DNA from 3 places in the Isachenkonia alkalipeptolytica genome. Region 1 is predicted to be linked to each of the others. Evidence: riboswitches for the same ligand, from Rfam matches in the RefSeq annotation. Region 1 holds a riboswitch; each other region holds the start of a gene.
What was found. A riboswitch is a leader RNA that binds a small molecule or an ion and turns the genes downstream of it on or off. The one in region 1 is predicted to bind thiamine pyrophosphate.

Region 1 (8,066 bases):
AATCCTCGGAGGGCCCACCGGAAGGCTTAAGGATTAAAGAAGATAAAAACTATTTAGAGCTCCCGGTAGAAGAAGTGATGGATAATGGTCGGTGGATACCCAGAGAAGAAGTCCGTAAAGACTACTCCATCGCTTCCGCTTTTAAAGCTTATCGAAAAGAGGTGCTGTAATATGATAAAGGAAATACTGCCGAAAATATATCAAATTGAAATTCCCTTGCCCAAGAATCCCTTAAAAGCGTTAAATAGCTATCTGATCAAAGGGGAGGAGGAATATTTACTGGTGGACACCGGTTTTAACCGAAGGGAGTGTCAGGAAGTCCTTTTTCAGGCCCTGGATTCTTTGGAAGTGGATCTGAAAAAAACCAAGGTCCTGATCACCCATCTCCATGCGGATCACTCGGGACTGGCTGAGGTGTTATACAGTAAAGGGGCAACCCTTCTTATGGAACCGGAAGAGGCTCTTCGGATCAAAGCCTTATCTAAAGAAAAGAACTGGGAAACCATGAAAGGAGACCTGAAAACCTTCGGGCTCGAGGTGGGGAAGAATTTTTTCGACGACCATCCCGGAAGGATTTATGCACCGAAGGGAGATTTCGCCTATGAAAAGATTCATGAGGGAGAGAATATTGTCATCGGTGACTACTCTTTTGAAGTGATTTCGGTTCCCGGACATACCCCGGGAATGATCAATTTATTTGACCGGGAAAATAGAATATATCTATCCGCAGACCATGTGCTGGAGACCATTACTCCGAATATCGGGTTTTGGGGTTATGATCAGGAGAAAATGCTTCAGAAGTACTTAAAGAGTTTACGAAAGGTTCAGGAGTATCCCGTTACGGTGATGCTTCCCTCCCATCGGGGATTGATTAGGAAGCCGAAGGAACGGATTGAGGAGTTAATAGCCCACCACCAGGAGCGGCTAAAGGAAGTGGAAAACATTATTAATGGAAAAGATCGGCCGCTCACCGTGGAAGATGTGGCCAAGGACATGGACTGGAGAATTCCGGCGAAGTCCTGGGGGGATTTTCCACCCCCTCAAAAATCCTTTGCCGCCGGGGAAGCCATGTCCCATTTGGAGTATTTAAAGGATCATGGAAGAATTAAGGCTTACTGGAAAGGAAATGTAATATATTTCGCCCGTAATACACAGTAGTATGAGGGTGTTTAGAGGCACTACGAATTCCATTAGACACACAGGCACATCTAATTACATCTTGCTAAACTCAACTAGATCTAAGGAATTGGAGGTTTTGGGGGGAGACCGGGAAGATGAAGTTCAATTAACAAAGGAGGATAAGGATGAAACCGGACTTTGATAAAATGATCGATCGTAAGGAAAGTAAATCCATTAAATGGGATTCTAAAGTGCTCGGAGAAATGTTTGGAGAAGAGGACCTATTGCCCCTGTGGGTTGCGGATATGGACTTTGAAGCTCCGAAGGAAGTGGTGGATGCCATGCAGGAGGAAGTGTCCCATGGGGTATTTGGATATTCCAAAAGAGGAGAGCAGTACTACGAAAACATCCTTCGCTGGTACAAAAAGCGGTTTGACTGGGAAATAAAAAAGGACTGGCTGGTATTTACCCCCGGGGTGGTTTCTGCTGTAAATTACGTGTTGCAGGCTTTAGTTGAGCAGGGTCAGGGGGTAATCATCCAGGAACCCGTATATTATCCCTTTAAAAAGGCTATCAAAAACAATGGATGCCGGGTGGTTAACAACCCGTTGAAATACCAACAAGGGACTTACGAAATAGATTTTGAGGATTTTGAAAAGAAGGCAAAGGATCCCAGTACCAAACTCTTTATTCTTTGCAGTCCCCATAATCCCGTGGGACGGGTATGGAAAAAAGAGGAACTGAGGCGCCTAGGAGAAATCTGTTTGGAAAATGACGTGCTGATCTTTTCCGATGAGATCCATCACGATCTGGTTTTTGAAAAGGGAGCCCATCACGTTTTGGCAAACCTTGATTCGAAGTTCGACGACCATGTGATCACCGCCACGGCCCCTTCCAAAACTTTTAATTTAGCGGGACTGATGAGCGCTCATCTGATTATTAAAAATGACAGCTTAAAAAGAAGGTATCGGCGTATTTTAGAGATAAACCATATCGGTAAACAAACCCCCATCAGTATGGCGGCGGTGGAAGCGGCCTACGGGAAAGGGGAACCCTGGTTGGAAGCGCTTTTAGACTACCTGCGGGGAAACCTTGATTTGATTGATAGCATGGTAAAAGACCATCTGCCAAGGGCGAAGTTTACCCCGCCGGAGGCCACCTACCTGGCCTGGCTCGACCTTAGGGAGTACGGTTTTTCGGGTAAAGAGCTGGAGGAGAGAATCACGAAAGAAGCCAAGGTGGCTTTAGACGGCGGTACCTGGTTCGGCAGTGGAGGGGACGGGTTTATAAGAATCAACTTTGCCTGCCCCAGAAAGACTCTGCAGAAAGCCTTGGACCGAATCGTCAACGCTCTGGAAGGGAAGTGAGGTCATGATTTATTATTTTACGGGAACGGGGAACTCTTATTATGTGGCCAAGGTACTGGGGATCAATTTACAAGAGAAGATTGAAAACCTGGGGGATTCCCGAAGGGCGGGGCTTCATCAAAAGGCGGTAAGTTTAACAAAGGAGGAGGTCCTAGGCTTTGTATTTCCCGTTTATGCCTGGGGACCGCCGAGATGGGTGCTGGACTTTATCAAAAGTCTCGATTTTGAAGGGAATCCGCCGAGCTATACCTTCGCCATCGCCACTTGTGGGGAGAACATCGGAAATACCATGACCACAATAAAGCAAGCCCTTAAGGAGAAAAACATAGAATTAAACTACGGATATTCGGTGAAAATGCCGAACAACTATTTGATGATGGGCAGCAAGGTGGAGACCGGCCAGAAGGCGGAAGAGAAAATCCGTCGGGCGGACACCTTGCTTTCCATGATCAGCGAAGATATTAAAAATCGGGGAAGGGGCTTTAACGTAAACAAAGGTTTTATGCCCTCGGTTCTTAGCAAAGCAGTGAACCCGCTGTTTTCAAAGTTTGCCATTGACACGAAAAAGTTCCGGGTAAATGATCACTGTATTTCCTGCGGTCTTTGTCGAAGAATCTGCAACACCCAAACCATTGAACTGGTGGACGGGAAACCGGTTTGGGGTTCCCAGTGTGTGCAGTGTGTGGCCTGTATTAACTACTGCCCCGTGAAGGCCATTAATTACGGTCGTGGGACAAAGAAAAAACAGCGGTATAAAAACCCGCGGATTTCTCCCATGGAGTTGGAGATTAAAAAAAGGGAATAAGTCCAATTGCCCTTTGACAAAAGTTGGATTTCTTATATAATGAAAAAAGAGTATAAGGGGACAAGACAATTGAATGAAGTACTGGGGGTGTCGGAATAGGACTGAGAGGATCTGTAGATTCAACCCTTTGAACCTGATGTGGGTAAACCCACCGTAGGGAAGTCTTTTTAATGATTTAGATAGAAAATATCTATATTCTTATATCAAAAGGCAGGCCTTCGGGCCTGTCTTTTTTAGTTGGCTACATTTAATCAATTAATTTTATTATTGGAGGAGGGAAATCATGATTTATGTAAACGGAAAAGAATATCCCTATCAGGGAAAGAGTATTCAGTGGATTTTAGAAACCTTGAAGTTGGAACCTTCCATGGTGATCGTTGAGTATAACCAAGGGATTTTAGAAAAAGATCAATTATCCACCGAGGTGAAAAAAGGGGATCAGTTGGAGTTGATTACTTTTTTGGGCGGAGGCTAAAAGGGATCTTCAGAGCTCAAGCTTAAGGAAGAAGTTCCAAAGGATGAGTGTAAAAAACCATACAAATACGATAATACGGAGGAATACCAATGGGAAACAAGGACCAATTGCAATTAGGAGACCATTTATTTAACAGCCGATTACTGGTGGGAACGGGAAAATACGAAAATCATGATATTATGAAAAAGTCCATAGAGGCCTCGAGTACGGAGATGGTAACCATGGCCCTTCGAAGGGTGGACTTGAAAAATCCCAGGGAAAACGTGTTAAACTTTATTCCGAAAAACATGACTTTGCTGCCCAATACTTCGGGAGCCCGGAATGCGGAGGAAGCCATTCGGATTGCCAAAATCGCCAGAGCCGCCGGCTGCGGAGATTTCGTAAAGATTGAAGTGATTTCCGATCAGAAGTATTTACTGCCGGACAATTATGAAACCCTTAAAGCCACCAAAACCTTAGCGGCGGAGGGCTTTTATGTGCTTCCCTATATGTCCCCGGATTTAATGGCGGCCAAGGAGATGGAAAAAGCGGGAGCGAAAGCGGTGATGCCCTTAGGATCCCCAATCGGTAGCAATCGTGGCATCGAAAACAAAGGACTGATTAAGATTTTAATCAATGAAATCAAGGTACCGATCATTGTGGATGCGGGGATCGGAAAACCCTCCCACGCGGCGGAGGCCATGGAACTGGGAGCGAAGGCGGTGCTGGTTAATACCGCCATAGCCGCCAGCAAAGACCCCATCGAGATGGCAAGGGCCTTTGACTACGCCGTAAAAGCCGGAAGGCTTGCCTATCTCTCGAAGTTCGGAGAGGTAAAAGCCCAAGGAGACGCCTCCTCTCCCTTAACCGGTTTTTTAAGAAAGGAGCAGTAATATGGAGCTCTTGGATGTCCTAGGAAGATACCCTGAAGAATGGGTGGATTCCTTTTTACAGAAGGTAACCGGGGAACGAATCGAAGAAATACTGAAAAAAGAGGATCTGAGTCTTGAGGATTATTTAAGCCTGTTATCCCCGGCGGCAAATAATTATTTAGAGGAGATGGCGGTACGGGCTCACCAAAAAAATCTACAGCATTTCGGGAAAACCATACTGCTGTACACCCCTCTTTATATATCCAATTACTGCGTTAACGAGTGCCTTTACTGCGGTTATAATAAACACTCGGATATCCCGAGGAAAAAACTGTCCTTAGAGGAAATTGACCGGGAGGCCAAAATAATTTCCGATAAAGGGATTCAGCATATTTTACTGCTATCAGGAGAGTCCCCCGTAGATACGTCCTTAGAATACCTAGAATCGGTGGTAACGGTGCTGAAGAAGTATTTTCAGTCCATTGCCCTTGAAATTTACCCCCTGAAGGAAGAGGGGTACCGGCGCCTGGTTCAAAAAGGAGTGGACGGAGTAACCCTATACCAGGAGGTTTACCACCGGGGGATTTATCAAAAACTGCACCCCAAGGGTCCTAAAAGCAATTATAATTTTCGTATCGAAGCCCTGGAGCGAGGGATTAAAGGGGGCGTTGCCTCGGTAAATCTCGGAGCGCTACTGGGTCTTTCGGATTTTCGAAAAGAAGCATTTTATACCGGAGTCCATAGCAAATACTTACTGGATACCTATCCCAGTGTGGCAACCTCCGTATCCTTTCCCCGAATGCAGCCCTTTTTAGGGGGATACGAGGATATCGATCCCGTCCCGGATCAGGATTTTGTCCAAATTCTACTGGCCTATAAAAATTTTCTGCCCATGACGGGAATCACTCTGTCCACGAGGGAAGATCCCGCTCTTCGGGAAAACCTCATTCCCCTGGGGATCACGAAAATGTCCGCCGGGGTATCCACCGCGGTGGGGGGCCATAGCAGGGAAAAGGAAAATACGGAGCAGTTTGAAATCTCCGATAACCGCTCCATTGAAGAGGTAAAAGCGTCGATTCTTAAAAAAGGCTATCAGCCCATCCTTCAGGACTGGGTTCCGCTGTAACCGTGTGAACCCTTAAAAGGTTAATATAAAAGAAGGTCAAAGAAAGTCAGAGATAGCAGGAGGTTGAAGAATGCTGTATTTCGTGACGGACCGAAAAGTTGCGGTAAAGGATTTTTATAGGACTTTACAGGAAGCGGTAGAGGGAGGGGTTGACGGCATCATCCTTCGGGAGAAGGATCTTAAGCAACCGGAGCTTTTCTCTATGGGGAAAAAAGTGAAGGCCATCGTCGAAGGGACGGATACGAAACTGATCATTAACGGGAATTTATCCGTGGCAAGGGACCTTAAGGCCCAGGGTTATCATATGGGTTTTGAGAAATTTATGGAAGAGGACAAAAAAACCCTAAAAGAATTTAGGGGAAGGATCGGGGTATCCGTTCACTCGGTTAAGGAAGCCAAAATAGCGGAAAAAAACGGAGCGGATTATCTTTTGGCAGGACATGTTTTTCAGACCCTCTGCAAAAAAGGGCTGGAGCCCCGGGGGATTTCCTGGCTAAAAGAAATCATGGAAGCAGGAAACCTTCCCGTGATTGCCATCGGCGGGATTGATCCAAATAATCTTGGTAAACTTCAGTCCCTGGGACTTCATGGAATTGCGGTCCGTTCCCTGATCATGGAAAGCCCTGAGGTAAAAAACACGGTAAAGAGCCTTAGGAATAAATGGTTAATCGATTAATTGAATAAACCGTCCTTTAGGGGGTATTTAAAGGTATATAATCCATTATACAGGAAAAATACTGGGTAAATACTTGGGGGAAGGATTTGCCCCCTGAAAAAGGAGCCATAATGATGATGAAAAAATCAATGAAAGAATCCCAAATATGTATCGGAAATTTAATGGAGCCCCAACAGGCCAACGTTTCCGGAAATGTCCACGGTGGGGAGATTATGAAGCTTATGGATAATACGGCGGGGATTGTAGCCCATCGTCATGCCCGAAGCAACACGGTTACCGCTAGGGTGGACGGCCTGGAATTTATTAAACCGATCCATATAGGGAACCTGGTAACCTTTGAAGGCCGCCTGACCTATGTGGGCCGGAGTTCCATGGAAGTCCTGGTCAAGGTTTATGTAGAGGACCTGGAAATTGAGAACTCCAAGAAGCTGGCCCTTACGGGATACTTTACCATGGTGGCCCTGGACGAAAAGGGAGGACCGAAGGAAGTACCTCAGCTGCTACCGGAAACTCCGGAGGAGGAAAGACTTTTCTCGGAGGGAAAAAAGCGGTATTTGTCCCGGAAAAAAAACTAAGAGATGCTTATATGCATCTCTTTTTTGGTATATAATGTTTGTAGGAGTATAAAGTAGATGCCTAGGTATGAAAAGAATTGAGGTTGTAAAAATGAGCGTTCGATCAAAAGTGTTGCAGGGTATTAACTTATTTTTGAACCGGGTGTATATCCCCCGGCGGATTCTTCAAATGGAGCGGCCCCTGGTTATGCATATCAGTGATACCCCGGAGGAAATTTACCCCTATCTTTATAAATTGATCAAAAGGCTGAAGCCCGACTATTTGATTCACACCGGGGACATGGTGGACAATATTAAACTGGAAATTGTTCCGATGTTAGAACCGGATTATCACCGGGCCCTGGAAGGAGTGATCAACCATCTTGAATCTTCGGATATTCAAGAAATCTATTATGTTTCGGGAAATCATGATCAAAGAGCAAAGATAGAATCCTTAACGGAAAAAGGAAAGGTAATGAATGACGGAATCATTGCAATAGAGAATTCTAAGTTTTATATAAATCACTTTTTTGTAGAGGAAAGCCCCAAGGCGGACTATTATCTTTACGGTCACAGCTTTGAGCCTAAAAGTCACAGGGAGGGCGAGGAAATACGGCTCAACGGCTTAGAGGCCATCCATGTGATAGGCCTTAAGGAGAATAACCTTGAAAAACTGCCCTATCCATTGGGGACCAACGGATTTCGTAAAATGGAACGAAATTATAGAGCCTTATAAAAAAAATCACCGGACAAAAGGGGGAGATCAAATGCTGTTTATCCGCATGGCTTCAAGGCTGATGTTCTTAAGAACCGATCAAGGAGAGAAGCTAAGGGATTATTTAGTTAAATTTCAAGGGGGAAAGGAAGTCGGTTTTCATCAGGGGATGGAGGCAAGCTCCGATGAGAGTACCATCGTTTTTATTACCGGGGAAAATCTTCAAAAAACCCGAATCGAAGATGCGAACTACATTCTGCTGATTAACGATCCTGCCTCCATCTGCCTTACGAATCTGATCAACAGTCAGGTATCCGCCCTGGTGAACCGGGTGGATATGGGTCCTTCCACGATTCTGATGCGCATTGCCGGGGATCA
Region 2 (8,066 bases), on a different contig from region 1:
AGGGAGCGGCGGACCCCACCCGGGCGGTTAATTGGGGGGTTCCCTTTATGATGCTGGGCATGGGAGCCCTATTGGCCCCAATTTCCGGATGGCTGTTAAAAAGAAGTCCCCAGGCAAAACTGATGAACGAAAAAGAGCAGTGAAAGAACAATGAAAGAACAGTGAAAAAACAGGGATAGAGCAGCGATTATGGAGGGAGTCCCTCCTAGGAATTCTTTGCAAGCTGTTTTTTGCCATAGGCGGTTCCCATCAGGGTAACCGCCCCGGAGATCACAATCGGTAACGTGAAACTTACCAGGAGCCGGTCGGCCATGAAAAAGGGGATCCCGGAGGCGATGCCCAGTAAGGAGGCCAAAAGGGCGGTATTCTCCGTAACATATTTATTGAAAAGGCCGTAAAACAATGGGAAAACCACCCCGGCACAAAGAAGATCCGCCACTAAGAATAAGTACAGCACACTGTAGCCCTGGGCAGCGATTAGAGTAGCGGGAAGAATGATTACTAAGGTTAAGGCTCTGGCAAAACGAAGGAGGGAGCGGGTTTCCATGTCTTTTAAAATCCCCCGGCTATTGGCACTGAAGGTGGCCACCATTCCGTTTAACAGGGTATCCACGGTACTCATCACCAGCACCAGGGCCAGAATAAAGACGAGGATGATCAGTCCCCTGGGGAAGATGCCGTAAACCAGAGAAAAAAGAGCCACCGAGGGGTTTTCTCCGAAGCCCAGTCCCGTGGAAAGGATCCCGAAAAATCCGGTGAGGAGCATAACGGGAACGGCGATGATAATGCTAAAGATCAGGGATTTTCTGATGGACCGGTCATTCTTACCGGAGTACACCCGCTGCCAGTAGCCCTGATGAAATAAATTCGCCACAAATACGGCGATTCCCAGGGTCAGGCCGAACTCAATCCCGCCCAGGTTTCGGAAGTCGAACAGTTCCGGCGCGTTTTCAGTGCTGAGGGTAATCATGTTTCCGATCCCCCCGAGGTAATACACCACACCGACGGTGGTAACGAGAAGCAGCACCAGCACAAACACCATTTGGATCATATCCGTAAACATGGAAGCCCGAAGGCCTCCGTAGGCGATATAAATCATGGTGCCCACACCGACGAACAGGGCCGTGAATATAAGGGGGATCCCCGCAAGTTCATAGGCCACAAGACTAATCGCCGTAAGCTCCGCCACAAGATGCACAAACATATAAAAGATGGACAACAAAAGAACCAGGAGGTACATTTTCTTACCGTATCTTTTTCGTGCAAAGTCGTTTAAGGTACTGCCCTTAGGCAGATAGTTACGGATTTTGGGGCTGAGGATCATAAAAGCGATGTAAAGACTTGCCAGCCCCAGGGCATAGCCGATAATCGTGGTGATCCCGCCGATGGATCCCGCCTCCGGGGGTGTGAATAGAATAAACACCCCTAAAAAGGAGGCCAAAAAAGTCGTGGAAAGAATCTTGGTGCCGGCAGTGCCCCGGGCGGTGACAAAATCGTCCAGGGATTCAAACTTTCCCCGACTGTAAATGACGCCGATGGCGGTGAAAGCCATGACGGTAAGGATAATGATTGCATAAATAAGCGAAGATGAAATCATAAAAGGGTACCTCCTGATGTTAGTGGATTTTGGTCAAGTCTTTGGCTGCCTGTTGAATGTCCTCCTGGGCGAGGATGGCGGAAACCACGGCCACCCCGTCAACCCCGGTATTAAGCACCGAGGGGATATTCTCCTTGGTAAGCCCGCCGATCCCTACAACGGGAATGCATAGGCTGTTTTTAATGATCCGAAGCCTCTCCAGGGACACGCTTCGGGTATTATTTTTTGTTGCCGTTGGAAATAAAGCCCCCACACCGATGTAATCCGCTCCCTCCGCTTCCGCTTCTTTCGCTTCTTGAACAGTGGCGGTGGAAGCACCGATGATTTTATCGGGACCCAGGAGCCTTCGAGCTACGGTAACGGGAAGGTCCTGTTGGCCCAGGTGAACCCCTTCGGCATTAACCGCCAGGGCAATATCCACCCGGTCATTGATGATCAGGGGAACCCCGTAGTACTCCGTCAATTTTTTTACTTTCAGGGCCCGATGGTAAAAGGCTTGGGAAGATCCTTCCTTATGGCGAAGCTGCAGGACGGTGATCCCTCCCAGAATCGCCGCCTCCAGGCTTTTCAGAAAATCCCTGCCCCCCAGGACCCCTTCATCGGAAACCAGGTACAGGCGATAGGAAATATTTTGTTTATTGTGTCGTTCATTCCTGGACTTCATAAATTTTTCCCCTTTCCAGATAATCCTTGATGGTAAAGTGACTAAAAGCGTCGAAGAGCCGGACTTTAAAACTCCCCAAGCCTTCCCCGGGCTGCAGCCCCTCTCCTGCGATTTCACCGGAAATCCCCATGATACTCAGTCCCAGCAGGGCGGCATGAAGGGGCGGTGCCCCGGAGGCGCAGCACAGTCCGATAAGGGAAGAAGACATACAACCGGTACCGGTAATTTTTGAAAGATGGGAAGTGCCGTTTCCAATACGGTAGGTAACCCTGCCGTTGGAAACCACATCGAATTCCCCGGTAATGGCAACGGTGCAGTGATGGCGCTGGGCCAGGACCTTTGCAATTTCCTCGGCCCCTTCCCCAGAGGATAAGATGGAATCCACCCCTCTTGGGACAACGGAAGGATCGTAAAGATGCATGATCTCCGATAGGTTGCCCCGGATCACCGTCAGCGACACTTCTTGTAGAATCTTTGCCATAAGGCTTTGGCGAAGCTTTGTAGTACCCAGGCCTACAGGATCGAGAATTACAGGGATCCCCAGGGCATTGGCTCTTTTTCCCGCCAGAAGGATGGAATGGGTTCGTTGGGAGTTTAAGGTGCCCATATTTAATACCAGGGCCGAGGCAAAAGCCACCATTTCCTCCACCTCTTCTTCGGCATCGGCCATTACCGGACTGCCCCCGAGGGCAAGGACCGCATTGGCGCTGTCATTAGCGGTTACATAATTGGTGATATGATGAATCAGTGGAGACTCTTTACGGATGTTATTCAGCATGCTTTCAAAGGCTTGGGACAGGTTCATAAAAATACCTCCTAAGGGATGGATTAAGAATCCGGATGATACAGCTGATAAAAATGGTGTACCGGTCCGGGACCCCTGCCGATGGAGAAGGAATGCTCAATGGCTGTGGTGATATAGGCTTTGGCATGTTTAATGGCCACCTGAATACTCTCCCCCTTCCCCAGGTTCGCGGCGATGGCGGAGGAGAGGGTGCAGCCGGTGCCGTGGGTATTTTTTGTGGCTACCCGTTTGGTTGTATAGGTTGTAAAGGAGCTTCCGTCGTAGAGAATATCCATGGCATCCCCTTGGAGATGACCCCCTTTGATTAATACGAAGGCCGGTCCTAAGCTGTGGATTTTTACAGCCGCTTTTTTCATATCCTCCAGATTTTGAACCTTCATGCCGGTGATCTCTTCGGCCTCGGGAAGATTCGGGGTGAGGACTGTGGCCATGGGAAGAAGGTGGCTGATCAGGGCGGCCTTTGCCTCGGGCTGTAACAGATCAAAACCGCTTTTAGAAATCATTACGGGATCCACCACCAGGTTCTTATAGGGATACTGTTTTAAGGTTTCGGCGATGACTTGGATCGTTTGGATTTGAGAAACCATACCGATTTTGATGCCATGGACCGCAATGTCTTCAAAAACCGCTTCGATTTGTTTTTTAATGACCCCGGGGTCGATATCCTGTACGGCAAAGACCCCCCGGGTACTTTGCGCGGTCACGGCGGTGATCACACTCATGCCGAAAACCCTGTGGGCGGAGAAGGTCTTCAGGTCTGCCTGAATGCCTGCACCCCCGGAGCTGTCGGATCCTGCAATGGTTAAAAGATTTTTCATGATTACCTGCCTCCTTGTTGGTGATAGAATTTTATTACGCCGGATTGTTCCATCAGCTTATAGATGATGTAGCCGATGACGGCTCCGACGATGGAGCTTAGGGCGAAGGGGCCGATGTAAAAAAACACGGCAACCTCTGCCCCTAACAAATACCGGGCGATGGGATAGGCCGCCAGGGCGCCCAGGATTCCCGTGCCGAAAATTTCTCCCCCCAGGGCGAAGATAGACTTTTTCGTTGCCAGAAACAACAGGCCGGCCAGGTAGGCACCGAAGATACTGCCGGGAAAGGCCAGCAGGGAACCGGTTCCTAAAATATTTCGAAGCAGGGAGGTTACAAAAGCCACGACGACGGCATAATAAGGGCCGAAGAGGACGGCGGCCAACACATTGAGAGCATGTTGTACGGGAAATACCCGGGACACGCCGATGGGAATGGAAATAAGATGGGCACTGAGAACCCCTACGGTAATCAGCAGGGCGGCGGTGGTTAGTTTTCTTGTGTTCATTGGTAAAGCCTCCTTTCCAGGGTTGAATAGGGTTGTTTGATCGCAGGTGCTTGCCGGTGAAACAAAAGTGGAAGGGGATTTTCAGTAATAAAAAAAGCACAAACCCCGGACGTAGGGTTTGTGCTTGAATACACAAGAGTATTCGTCCAATAATGATCGACGCACTTTCCTACGCTGGTATTATCCAGATCAGGTATAGGGATTAAAGACTTAAACGGGTCTTATTCTCAGCTGGCCTAACCAGCGCTCCCAGTGATTCCTATTGATTTGTTTGAATAAAGTCATCATAGCACAAAAAAACGCCTTACGCAAACACAAAGGAAAAAGCTTAAGGACGTAATACCTAAAAGCCCGAGTTTCTTTTTTTAACTCCCATAGGACGGGGCACTTTCAATTGTTAAGAATTCTTAACATGATTGACAGGGGGGAGAGAATGCCGTACAATTCAAGTATAATCGATAATATTCATATACCGTAAATGGAAAAATACAAGAGGAGGCGATCCAATGAAAAAGAAAGTGGCTTTTGTATGCGTTCATAATTCCTGTCGCTCACAAATGGCGGAAGGCTGGGCAAAGAAACTGGGCTCCCATGTACTGGAAGTCTATTCTGCTGGAACGGAAGCATACCCGGAACTAAAGCCGGGGGCGGTGAAAGTCATGGAAGAGGCAGGGGTGGATATGAGCGGACAATATCCCAAGCTTCTGACGGAGATTCCCCAGGAATTGGATATTTTAATCACCATGGGTTGCAATGTGGTTTGTCCCTTTGTTCCCAATAACCACAGCGAAGATTGGGGCCTGGACGACCCCTCCGGGGGACCCATTGAAGGCTTTCGAGAAACCCGGGATCTGATTAAGGCCAAGGTGGAGGATTTGATCCACAAGGTGGAAAAAGGAGAAATTTAACGGAAGTAATCTAAATAATCCTTCGGAGGAAACCACCGGAGGGAAAAACCTCGACGGAACCTACAGTACCTTTTAGGGACTGTAGGGGAAGCCGGGTTTTTTTCTTTTATTTCCCGGGAAACCGGTCTTTAAATTCTCCCGGATTTCCGTTATAATCAATCGTAGTGATTAAAGAAAGGGAGTCGAAAATGAGTATTTTAACGGTAAAGAATTTAAGCCATGGTTTCGGAGACCGGGCCATCTTTCATGAGGTATCCTTCCGACTATTAAAGGGAGAACATATCGGTCTGATCGGTGCCAATGGCGAAGGAAAGTCCAGTTTTATGAATATGATCACCGGAAAACTGCAGCCCGATGAAGGGGAAATTCAGTGGGCGAAAAAAGTCCGGGTGGGGTATCTGGACCAGCACACGGTACTGGAAAAAGGAGAAACCATACGAGAGGTACTAAGGGGCGCATTTCAATACCTGTTTGATATGGAAAAAGAGATGAATGAAATCTGTGAGAAAATGGGAGAGGCCTCTCCCGGGGAACTGGAAACCTTAATGGAGGACATGGGCAACATTCAGGATATGTTGACCAATAATGATTTTTACACCATCGACGGAAAAGTGGAAGAGGTGGCCAAGGGCCTGGGTCTTAGTGATGTAGGGCTGGAAAAGGACGTACACGATCTTAGCGGCGGACAACGGACGAAGGTGCTACTGGCCAAGCTGCTGTTGGAAAAGCCGGATATTTTATTATTGGATGAGCCCACCAACTTCCTAGATGAGGAACATATTCAGTGGCTGAAACGATATTTACAGGACTACGAAAACGCCTTCATCCTGATCTCCCATGACATATCCTTTTTAAACAGTGTAATCAACCTGATCTATCATATGGAGAATCAGAAACTGCACCGCTATGTGGGAGACTACGAGGAATTTCAAAAGGTGTATCAGGCGAAAAAGCAACAGTTGGAGGCGGCCTATAAAAAGCAGCAGCAGGAAATTGACGGATTGAAGGATTTTGTAGCAAGAAATAAGGCCCGGGTGGCCACAAGAAATATGGCTATGTCCCGGCAGAAAAAGCTGGATAAAATGGAGAAGATCGAACTTCCCCAGGAGAAACCGAAGCCGGAATTTCATTTTAAGCAAGGGAGAACCTCGGGAAAACTGCTCTTTGAAACAAAGGACCTTGTTATCGGTTATGACGAACCCCTGACCAAGCCCTTGAATCTTCGGATGGAACGGGGGGAGAAAATTGCCTTAACCGGAGCCAACGGACTGGGAAAAACCACGTTGCTTCGAAGTATTTTAGGGGAGATTGATCCCGTGGAGGGATCCGTGGATAAGGGAGAAAATCTGGGAATCGGCTATTTTGAACAGGAAACCAAGGAAGCCAATTACAACACCTGTATCGAAGAGATCTGGAAGGAGTTTCCCTCACTGAATCAGCACGAAGTTCGTTCTTCCTTGGCAAAGTGTGGCCTGACCACAAAGCATATTGAAAGCAAAATGGTGGTTCTAAGCGGCGGAGAAAACGCGAAGGTCCGTTTATGTAAGCTGTTGAATCGGGAAACCAATCTGTTGATTCTTGATGAGCCCACCAATCACTTGGATGTGGATGCCAAGGAGGAATTAAAACGTGCCTTAAAGGCCTACAAAGGCAGTGTGCTGTTGATCTCCCATGAGCCGGAATTTTACCGGGAAGTGACCACCGACATTTGGAACTGTGAAAACTGGACCACGAAAATATCCTAAAAAGTGGGGGACAGGGGATGGGATCGTAAAAAAAACGAATTCCAGCCCCTGTTCCTTTTATTTGTATTAAAGAATTTGAGCCTCCGGTCGATAATATATAAGTCGGTGCTTATAACGATAGGGGCAGTGAAAGAGGGGCCGCCCGTCATCGGGGGCAGCATCAAAAAATCAGGTAGTACAAAAATCAGATCGTACGTAAGGGGGAAAGCTGTTTAGTCAGCGAAAATATGAAAAGTATTCGTATGAAACTCATTATTTATTTCTCGGCAATCATTTTAGTCATTGCCATTGTTTTCAGTGGGGCTTCTATTTTCACCACAAGCAACATCATTCAAGAGGAGGGGGAAAGTGCTTTAATGAGGCAATCCCAGGAAATCGGAGAGGTCTTCGCCAGTGAACTGCGAGGGGACCTGAGCACTCTGGGAGCCATCGGGAACAGTAGCGGAATGGGAACCATGGGATGGTTTACCCAACAGCAGATTTTGGAAAGGTATGTGGAGAATTCCGATTTTATCGGCCTCGGGGTTGTCAGTCCCGACGGATCTACCCAATATGCCGACGGATCCACGGCGGAATTGGGGGACCGGGATTATGTGATAAGAGCCTTTGAAGGGGAAGCCAACGTATCCGATGTGATCATCAGTCGGGTAACGGATTCCCCCGTGGTCATGATGGCCACCCCCATTGAACAGCGGGGAGACATTGTGGGAGTATTAATCGGACGACTGGAAGGGGAAGCTTTAAGCGAGCTTTTGGAAGGAAAGGGCTACGGAGAACAGGGTTATGCTTACGTTATCAACGAAGAGGGAACCGTGCAGGCCCATATTGATCCGGAGCTTGTGATGAACGGCTTTAATCCCATCCTAGACTCGGCAGAGGACCCGGAGCTTGTACCGGTGGCGGAAACTTTTGAAGAAATGCTCCGGGAGGAAGCCGGGGTAGCGGACTATCATTATCAAGGGGAGGACCTTTATGCCGGATTTGCACCGGTTGAGGGAACCCAATGGCGGGTGGTGGTAACCG
Region 3 (8,066 bases), on a different contig from region 1:
CCCGAGTTTTCATAGATCTCCTCTTTTTCCCGGAATTCCCCCCATTCCGGATCCTCAATCCGTCGAGTAAAAATCTCCACATCCACTCCCAATTGATCCAGGGCCAGGGCCAGCTCCTTGACGTAAACCAATTGGCCCCCGAAATCCGGATGGGCGGTCCAATAAGAGTCTTTGTTGTCAAAATTCCCCTGGGGATTCATAAAGCCTATTCGCATCCTCTTTTTCCTCCTTTTCCATGAACTTTTGAAATCTCGGAAGGGGAGGGATTCCTCCCACATAGCCGAGCTTATAGTCCGCAACCTGACTGCCGTGTTTTAAGGCCCTCTCCAGGGAGTAGCCCTTTAATAAAGCGGCGTACAGCCCCGCCCAAAAGGCATCTCCCGCTCCCGTGGTGTCCACCACCGGGTTTTTACCCCCCGGCAGTTTTCGCTCTTCCTTTCCGTTGCCTGCAATAAGCCCTTCAGCCCCCAGGGTTAAAATCACCATCTTGGCTCCAAGACTTAGAAATTTATGGAGGTATTCCCTTGGCGAAAGGGACTTATGGGCGTCTTCGGGAAAAAGATTTCGAGCATCTTCCAACGAGGGTTTTACAAAATCCACCTTGGAAAACATCTCCTTTATGATCCTTCGCCCCTCCTCCTTGTTATCCCAAAGAACCTCTCTGAAATTTGGATCCATAGAAATTCTCATCCCTCTATCCTTAGCCCTTTTAATCAAGGCCAGGGTACTTGACCGGCTTGGTTCATGGGAGAGACTCCAGGAAGTGAAGTGAAGAATTTTTCCCCCGTCGACCACCTCCTCTTGAGCTTTGGTTACCCGAAGGTGTTTATCACTGCCCCGAAGGGCGAGAAAGCTGGGATTGTTTCTGCTTTTGGAAACAAATACGACGGAGGTGTTCGCCTCTTGGGTTCGACTGATCCCCTCTAGGGAAACCCCTTTTTGAACAAGGAAATCCAGCAAATAGTCCCCGAGAAAATCCCGGCCCAGGGCGGAAATAATCCCGGGATGAAAGCCCAGGGCCTTAAGATTCACCGCAAGGCATCCCGGCGAACCACCAAAATACCTGGAAAAAACCTGAAGATCCTTCATCCCCCGGTCCCTAGTCTCCTCCAGATATTCCCCGGAGATAAAATCCACCACCAGCTCCCCGAGGGTGACCACATCATAGGTGCTCTTATCAAACTCCAGGGCCTCTTGAAAGTCCATATGCAGTCGCTCCCATCCATTTTGGAATCGGTTTCGGTTTTCTTTTTTTTGACCTTATATTGTTCAAAACAAAAACCGGCCCCCGGGCCGGTTTCACTACTGCTCCCTCTTAGTGTCATCTTTCAACTTCCTAAGAAATCATCACCCTTGTTATTTTGTCAGAAATTTCAGATTGTTTCCTTATATTTATTTTACCCTTTCTGTTATGTTTCAAACAATCTTTCACCTGCTGATAAAACAATTGTAGTCAGCCTTGTCGATATAAAATCTTCCGTGGATCCCCTGCAATCCCTTTTCCTGTAAATCCAAGACCATGAACTCCTCAAAATTTTCCCCTTCAGCGGTTTGTATATGGTGCTTTTCAGCGTTTTCAAACCCGATTAGATTAATTCGGTACACAGATCCTGATATCCTCTTTTTTAAGGAAGTACTTTTCTGGGTTGCTTTCTAACTTTATGATCCCCCGGTTCCGATGATAATTACCCGTCGTTTTTGGTTAATGCAGAAAAAGACGGAGGGATCCGGTGCATCATGAACCGAACACCTCCGTCCCCTTTGGTTTATCCTTTGGTTTACAAGAGGCTGCTCATCATGGGGTAGTCCTCCTCGCCGACGCCGCCCTGGAGGGGTTTTACTTTTGTGTTGGCAAAGCATCCCCGGAAAACACAATTTGGATCATAACGGAGCCGCAGTTTATCAATGGTACGGTCAATTTTTTGATGCCGCTCATATTCCCCGGATTCCTCGAAAATTGTGAGTTGGCGCATGCCTCCCTCTTTTAAATTCGATACCCGAACCCCCAGGTGACGGAGTACCTCGCCGCCCCAGGCCTCTTGGAAAAGTTCCTTTGCAATTTCGTAGAGCTCCTGGGTGCTGTCCGTGGCAAGCTCCAGTTTCCGTTGATGGGAGTAATAAAGAAAGGTATTGGTCTTAATCCCCACACTCACAAGGCCCGCCACATATCCACCGGCCCGAAGGCGCATGCCCACGGTTTCCACAAGGCTTAGAAGGACCATAAAGGCCTCTTCCTCCCGGTATACGTCGTAGGGGATGGTGGTGGAATTCCCGATGCCTTTTACCTCTCGGGGCCCTCCCGCCACCGGAGAGTTTTCCACTCCGTTGGCGTAATTCCAGATGAGCACCCCGTGGGATTTTAACACCTGTTTTAACAGTCCCACCTCGGTGTTGGCCAAGTCCCCGATGGTTTGAATATTTAAGTTTTCCAGCTTCGGCAGGGTTCGCCGCCCCACCATAAACAGGTCACCCACGGGCAGGGGCCACATTTTCTTAGGAATTTCTTCGGGATACAGGGTGATGACCGCGTCGGGCTTTTTCAGATCGCTGGCCATTTTTGCCAATAATTTATTGGTGGATACCCCGACGGACACGGTAAACCCTAGTTCATTTTTAATCCGGCTTTTAATTTCATGGGCCACTTTCAAGGGCTCCCCGAATAGATGCTCCATATTGCTGTAATCGATAAAGCTCTCGTCCACGCTGTAGCGCTGTACTAAGGGGGAATACTCTTTAAAGATTTCATTCATTTGATGACTGCACTGCATATACAGGGCGTAATTGGGCGGCACCACAATCAGATCCCGGTATTTGGCAAAGGCTTCAAACAAGGCCTCCCCGGTTTTGATTCCGGATTTTTTCGCAGGAATGCTCTTGGCTAGAATAATCCCGTTTCGCTTTTTCGGATCACCCGCCACCGCCGAGGGTACCCTTCTAAGATCCAGGGTTTCCCCTTTTTCCAGGCGGTCCTTGGCTTCCCAGGATAAATAGGCACTGTTTACATCGATATGGAAAATTGCTTTCATCTTTATCAACACCCCTTCAGAACGCTTGTTCCTTCATAATACAGAACGAATGTTCTTTTGTCAAGTCCCCTTTTTCCCAACAGCCCTATTATTCTCCTTGCCCCTAAAACCTTGCAAAAAAATAAGAGACTCCGGAAAGAGTCTCTTTAATTTATATTCTTTTGTGTCCCGTTCCCTCCTGCCCTTTGGTGCTTATTTTTCATTATTACTGAAGGCTTTTCGCTTCATCTCCCCCCACTTATTGCCCTTTCTCTTATATTGCCAAAAGGCGACAAAACGCCACAAGGTGGTGAGCTGCCGATAACCGAAATTCTCCAGAATACTGTAGAACACCAGAGCAAACTCCAAACTGATGATTCCATACCAAAAGGAAAGAATAATGGCGATATAGCCGATGATTTCAATTATCGGTCCCAGCATCTCTATGAAAAAAAAGTAGGGCATCCCCAGCAGTCCCACAGTCCCATACTTGGATTAAATAACATTTTTCAGTAATGATCAAGGGCTTGAAATGGATTCGAAGCCGGAAGACCCTTTATTTTTTGCCTCCGTAAACTATCCTAAACCCGTATACTATGCCGATGAACCCTTGGAAGTGGAAAAGGTTCTCTCAAACCATTTTTTATACTTCGTTAATCTTTTGTTTACATCCCCGGGCTAGTGTATTATAATGAACTCAATTAAATAGATTTGCTAGGGGTGCCTTTGGGCTGAGAGGGAGAAATCCTAACTCTTTAAACTTGATGCAGTTCATACTGCCGTAGGGAAGCAATAATTTTTTATCATTGATTTGATAATATTAGAGTTTACCTTTGGGTAAGCTTTTTTTTTATATTAACTTACCTACTATTCTCATCTCCTAGCGACGGGAATTATGATCTTTACTACTGAAGCTGATCAGGAATGTGTTTTAAATTCCTAGAATAAAAAAGGAGATGAATTCAAATGAAATTCACTACACAAATGGATGCTGCAAGAAAAGGAATCATAACAAAAGAAATGGAAATCGTTGCAAAAAAAGAACATATGGCGGTTGAGGATTTAAAAAACCTTATCGCCCAGGGAAAAATAATTATTCCTGCCAATAAAAATCACACCTCATTAGATCCCGTGGGGATAGGGGAAGGCTTAAAAACTAAAATCAATGTAAATCTGGGAATTTCTAAGGATTGTTGCGACATAGAACTGGAATTGGAAAAAGTCCGGGTAGCTATTGATATGAAGGCTGAGGCCATCATGGATTTGAGCTCCTATGGAAAAACCGAAGAGTTTAGAAAACGGATTATCGAATCATCCCCCGCAATGCTGGGCACCGTACCAATATACGATGCCGTGGGATTTTACGATAAAGAACTGAAAGATATTACCGCAGTGGAATTTTTGGATGTGGTGGAAAAGCATGCAAAAGAAGGTGTGGATTTTGTAACCATTCATGCGGGCATTAATAAAGAAACCGCCGGGGTTTTTAAAAGGAACAAAAGACTTACGAATATCGTATCCCGAGGAGGTTCTTTACTATATGCATGGATGGAACTGAATAATCGAGAAAACCCATTTTTTGAGTATTATGACCAACTCTTGGATATCTGCGAAAAGTATGATGTGACCCTAAGTCTTGGAGATGCCTGTAGACCCGGTAGTATTAATGATGCCAGCGATGCCAGCCAAATCCAGGAACTGATGGTACTGGGGGAATTAACCCTACGGGCTTGGAAAAGAAACGTCCAGGTAATGATTGAAGGCCCCGGCCATATGCCCATCAATGAAATTCCCGCAAATGTGTTGCTCGAGAAAAAGCTATGTCACGGTGCTCCTTTTTATGTGCTCGGTCCCATTGTTACCGATATCGCCCCGGGATATGATCATATTACCAGTGCCATAGGCGGTGCTTTAGCCGCAAGTCATGGCGTAGACTTCCTTTGTTATGTGACCCCTGCAGAACACTTACGACTCCCAACGCTGGAGGATATGAAAGAAGGAATTGTTGCCACCAAAATCGCAGCCCATGCCGGAGATTTAGGAAAAAACATTAAAGGTGCAAAGGACTGGGACGACGAAATGAGCTTAGCTAGACAACAATTAGACTGGGAAAAAATGTTTGATTTAGCAATCGATCCGGAAAAAGCTAAAAGATACCGAAAAGAGTCTATGCCAAAGGATGACGACAGCTGTACCATGTGCGGAAAAATGTGTTCCATGAGAAATATGAACAAAGTAATGAAAGGTAAAAATATTAATCTGCTACGAGAGGAAGGCTAAGTAATAAAAACACAAAGTAACCAAAGGGGACGAAAGGGTTTGATTTAAAAAACAAACCTTTCCGTCCCCTTTAATTTTCAAACATCCGCTTCTTCCATCTTACCCCCCTCCCCTATACTCTTCCATCAGTCTCATAACCACTTTGAAAAACCCTTAAAAGAACAACCTGTTCTTATCACTGCAAAATAAAGTTTTCTGCTTTTTCTGAAATCCGCTTAACAAAGAAGTTCTGACGTTATAGAATCATAAATGTCTATCCCCCTCCCCAAAGGGAAGCAATCAAATATATTTAAAGACTCAGCAAGGAACCACTTTAAAGAAAGGAGTGATGCAATGAAAAAAGCCGTAATTAAAGAATCCACCTGTGATAAATCTCCATTCTGTCCGGCTAAAAGAGTTTGCACTGTAAATGCCATTGATCGCAGCAGTTTCTTAAAGCCCTTTAAGGTTATCGCTGAACGATGTATCGGCTGCGGAAAATGTATCAACGTATGTCCCCAACGGGCAATTATCATGAAAAAAGCATAAGGAGGAAATTTACTCATGGAAAACTTTTTTATCAGAGCCAATAGGGTTTTTACACCCCTACGTAAGTATGCATTTATCTATACCCTTTTAGTAGCTTTTGCAGGTCTTTGGTTTCCCCGACTGGGATTGACGGTATTGCTGGTAATTCTAAGTCTGGTTACCTTATCCTTTTTCAAAGGCCGTTATTGGTGTGGTAACTTCTGTGCCCACGGAAGTTTGTTTGATTCCGCATTGTTCCGATGGAGTCGAAATATTAAAATTTTCGAATTTTTCAGATCTCCAATCTTTGCCTGGTTGTTCCTTGCTTATTTTTCATATAATATCGGTAGCGGACTTGTTCGGGTTTCCGCCTTATGGGGCACCCCCATGTTTTATGACCGATTAGGATTTATCTTTGTAAGAAGTTATTTGATGGTAACCATTATTGGCGGAACCTTGGCACTGATCACCAGCCCCAGAACCTGGTGTAATTTCTGTCCCATGGGTATGATGCAAAAAGGTTCCTATTGGTTGGGTAAAACCCTGGGCGTGGCAAAAAAGACCGATCAAAAGATCACCGTGGCCAACCAGGATTTATGTCATAGTTGCGGTAAATGTGCCAGAGTCTGTCCGATGCAACTGACGCCCTATGTGGATTTTTCCGAAAACAATCAGATTGATGATAACAACTGCATTCGTTGCAGCACTTGTGTAGAAAACTGTCCTGCCGGCGTATTGACCTTAAGTACCGAGGCGGAAGCACAGGAAATCTATGAAAAAACTTCTGTGGAGGGTTATGAAGAAAGAAAACATATTGTTACAACCATCTCTGCAATCAAAGAGCTAAACACCGATGTAAAGGAATTTACTTTTTCCTTTAAAATTCCTGAAATTGTCAATTATGAACCCGGTCAATTTGCCTTAGTAAGAATTCAGCAGAATCTGAAAATGTATCGAGCCTTTTCCATCTCCTCCTATAACAAAAATAGCCAGTCTCTTTCCGTTACGGTAAAACGCGTACCCAACGGTTACGGTTCCGACATCTTATTCGATACCTTTAAAGTAGGGGATGTGGCACACCTTGAAGGACCCATGGGCCATGAACTGATCGTGGACAAAACGCAAAAGAAAGTGCTTTTAGTAGCCGGAGGAATCGGAATTACTCCCTTCGTCTCCATTGCGGAGGATTTGATTAAAGATCCCGGAAAGGTTGAGGAGTTTACGCTGATATACGGTGTGAACAAAGAAGAAGAGTTTATTTATCGAGATCTTTTTGAGAAATTTGAACAAATGAGTGCTAAATTCACCTTCGTACCCGTCGTCGCCTTTGATGATCAGTGGCGGGGAGAAAAAGGTTTTGTCACCGACGTATTAAACCAAATGAATTTAAATGACAGCAAGTTATATATGTGCGGACCAAAACCCATGACCGATGCCACCTTGCGCTCCTTGGAAAAATCCGATTATCAACGGGAAAATATCTATTATGAAAGTGCCTAAATATTAATTACAAATAAAAACCGCCTCCGGAACTCCCATTACGCGGGACCCGGAGGCGGTTTTGTATTTTTTAAACTTATGCTATGCATTCTTCCCTACTTCAGCTTCCCTCGGCAGTCCACGGGGATTTTTTCGATTACCTTGCCATCGGAAATCAGATACGCCGTCTCATGAAGATTTACCACCGGGCAAATATGATTCGGAATGATCTCTATTTTATCTCCCACTTGGACGGCGTCATGAAATTTTTGATGGTTAAGGATGCCGTGTTCATCAAAGACGTTCTCAAGAGCCACCCCGGACCAGTCTTTAATCCGTCCGAGCCCCTTTGTGGCGGTAAAGCCTTTGGTTCGCCGCTGGGTGGTAAGCCCCTTGGCGCCGACATCGATGATGACCCTTTGCTCCGTGGGAATGCTGATGACGGTGCTGAGAATCGTCGCCGCATTCCGGGTAAAATTGCCGTAGGCATTTGCCTGAGAAGCGTCCATGAAGATATAAGTGCCCGGGCGGATTTCCGTAATACCCTTTAAGATGGGAAAGTTAAAAATCATGGAAGGCGTGGATCCGATACTTATTCGAGATATTAAAAAGCCCTTCTTTCTTGCCAGTTCTGCAAACTGCAGAGTTCTTCGTTGCGCCTCCAGGTTAATGATTCTGCACTCCTCTTGATCCTTTGCACCGTAGGAGTGCCCATCATGGGAAAATACCCCAAGGAGTTCAATGTTACTGCACTGCTTTAAAAAATCCAATAACTCGGTAAAGCGCTCTTCCGTT

Region 2: it holds a riboswitch for thiamine pyrophosphate, as region 1 does, so the genes downstream of both, thiW (energy coupling factor transporter S component ThiW) here and thiS (sulfur carrier protein ThiS) in region 1, are expected to answer to the same signal.
Region 3: it holds a riboswitch for thiamine pyrophosphate, as region 1 does, so the genes downstream of both, thiC (phosphomethylpyrimidine synthase ThiC) here and thiS (sulfur carrier protein ThiS) in region 1, are expected to answer to the same signal.

The regions. Positions count from the first base shown of each region.
Region 1 is NZ_SUMG01000002.1:20,644-28,709, reverse strand. Features, by position in the region: gene mutY (A/G-specific adenine glycosylase) at 1-170, shown strand, start outside; gene ISALK_RS01980 (MBL fold metallo-hydrolase) at 172-1,158, shown strand; gene ISALK_RS01975 (MalY/PatB family protein) at 1,305-2,486, shown strand; gene ISALK_RS01970 (EFR1 family ferrodoxin) at 2,491-3,291, shown strand; TPP riboswitch at 3,365-3,468, shown strand; gene thiS (sulfur carrier protein ThiS) at 3,575-3,766, shown strand; gene ISALK_RS01960 (thiazole synthase) at 3,856-4,638, shown strand; gene thiH (2-iminoacetate synthase ThiH) at 4,640-5,743, shown strand; gene ISALK_RS01950 (thiamine phosphate synthase) at 5,814-6,419, shown strand; gene ISALK_RS01945 (acyl-CoA thioesterase) at 6,533-6,994, shown strand; gene ISALK_RS01940 (metallophosphoesterase) at 7,086-7,709, shown strand; gene ISALK_RS01935 (hypothetical protein) at 7,741-8,066, shown strand, end outside.
Region 2 is NZ_SUMG01000009.1:74,699-82,764, reverse strand. Features, by position in the region: gene ISALK_RS08950 (MFS transporter) at 1-143, shown strand, start outside; gene ISALK_RS08945 (sodium:solute symporter family transporter) at 206-1,597, opposite strand; gene thiE (thiamine phosphate synthase) at 1,617-2,261, opposite strand; gene thiM (hydroxyethylthiazole kinase) at 2,245-3,066, opposite strand; gene thiD (bifunctional hydroxymethylpyrimidine kinase/phosphomethylpyrimidine kinase) at 3,090-3,884, opposite strand; gene thiW (energy coupling factor transporter S component ThiW) at 3,887-4,390, opposite strand; TPP riboswitch at 4,540-4,651, opposite strand; gene ISALK_RS08920 (arsenate reductase ArsC) at 4,897-5,298, shown strand; gene ISALK_RS08915 (ABC-F family ATP-binding cassette domain-containing protein) at 5,487-7,043, shown strand; gene ISALK_RS08910 (methyl-accepting chemotaxis protein) at 7,286-8,066, shown strand, end outside.
Region 3 is NZ_SUMG01000006.1:175,455-183,520, forward strand. Features, by position in the region: gene ISALK_RS07045 (glycosyltransferase) at 1-215, opposite strand, end outside; gene ISALK_RS07050 (carbohydrate kinase family protein) at 178-1,206, opposite strand; gene ISALK_RS07055 (hypothetical protein) at 1,429-1,605, opposite strand; gene ISALK_RS07060 (DNA polymerase Y family protein) at 1,779-3,032, opposite strand; gene ISALK_RS07065 (hypothetical protein) at 3,219-3,470, opposite strand; TPP riboswitch at 3,712-3,810, shown strand; gene thiC (phosphomethylpyrimidine synthase ThiC) at 3,972-5,285, shown strand; gene ISALK_RS07075 (4Fe-4S binding protein) at 5,619-5,813, shown strand; gene ISALK_RS07080 (4Fe-4S binding protein) at 5,829-7,292, shown strand; gene ISALK_RS07085 (alanine racemase) at 7,388-8,066, opposite strand, start outside.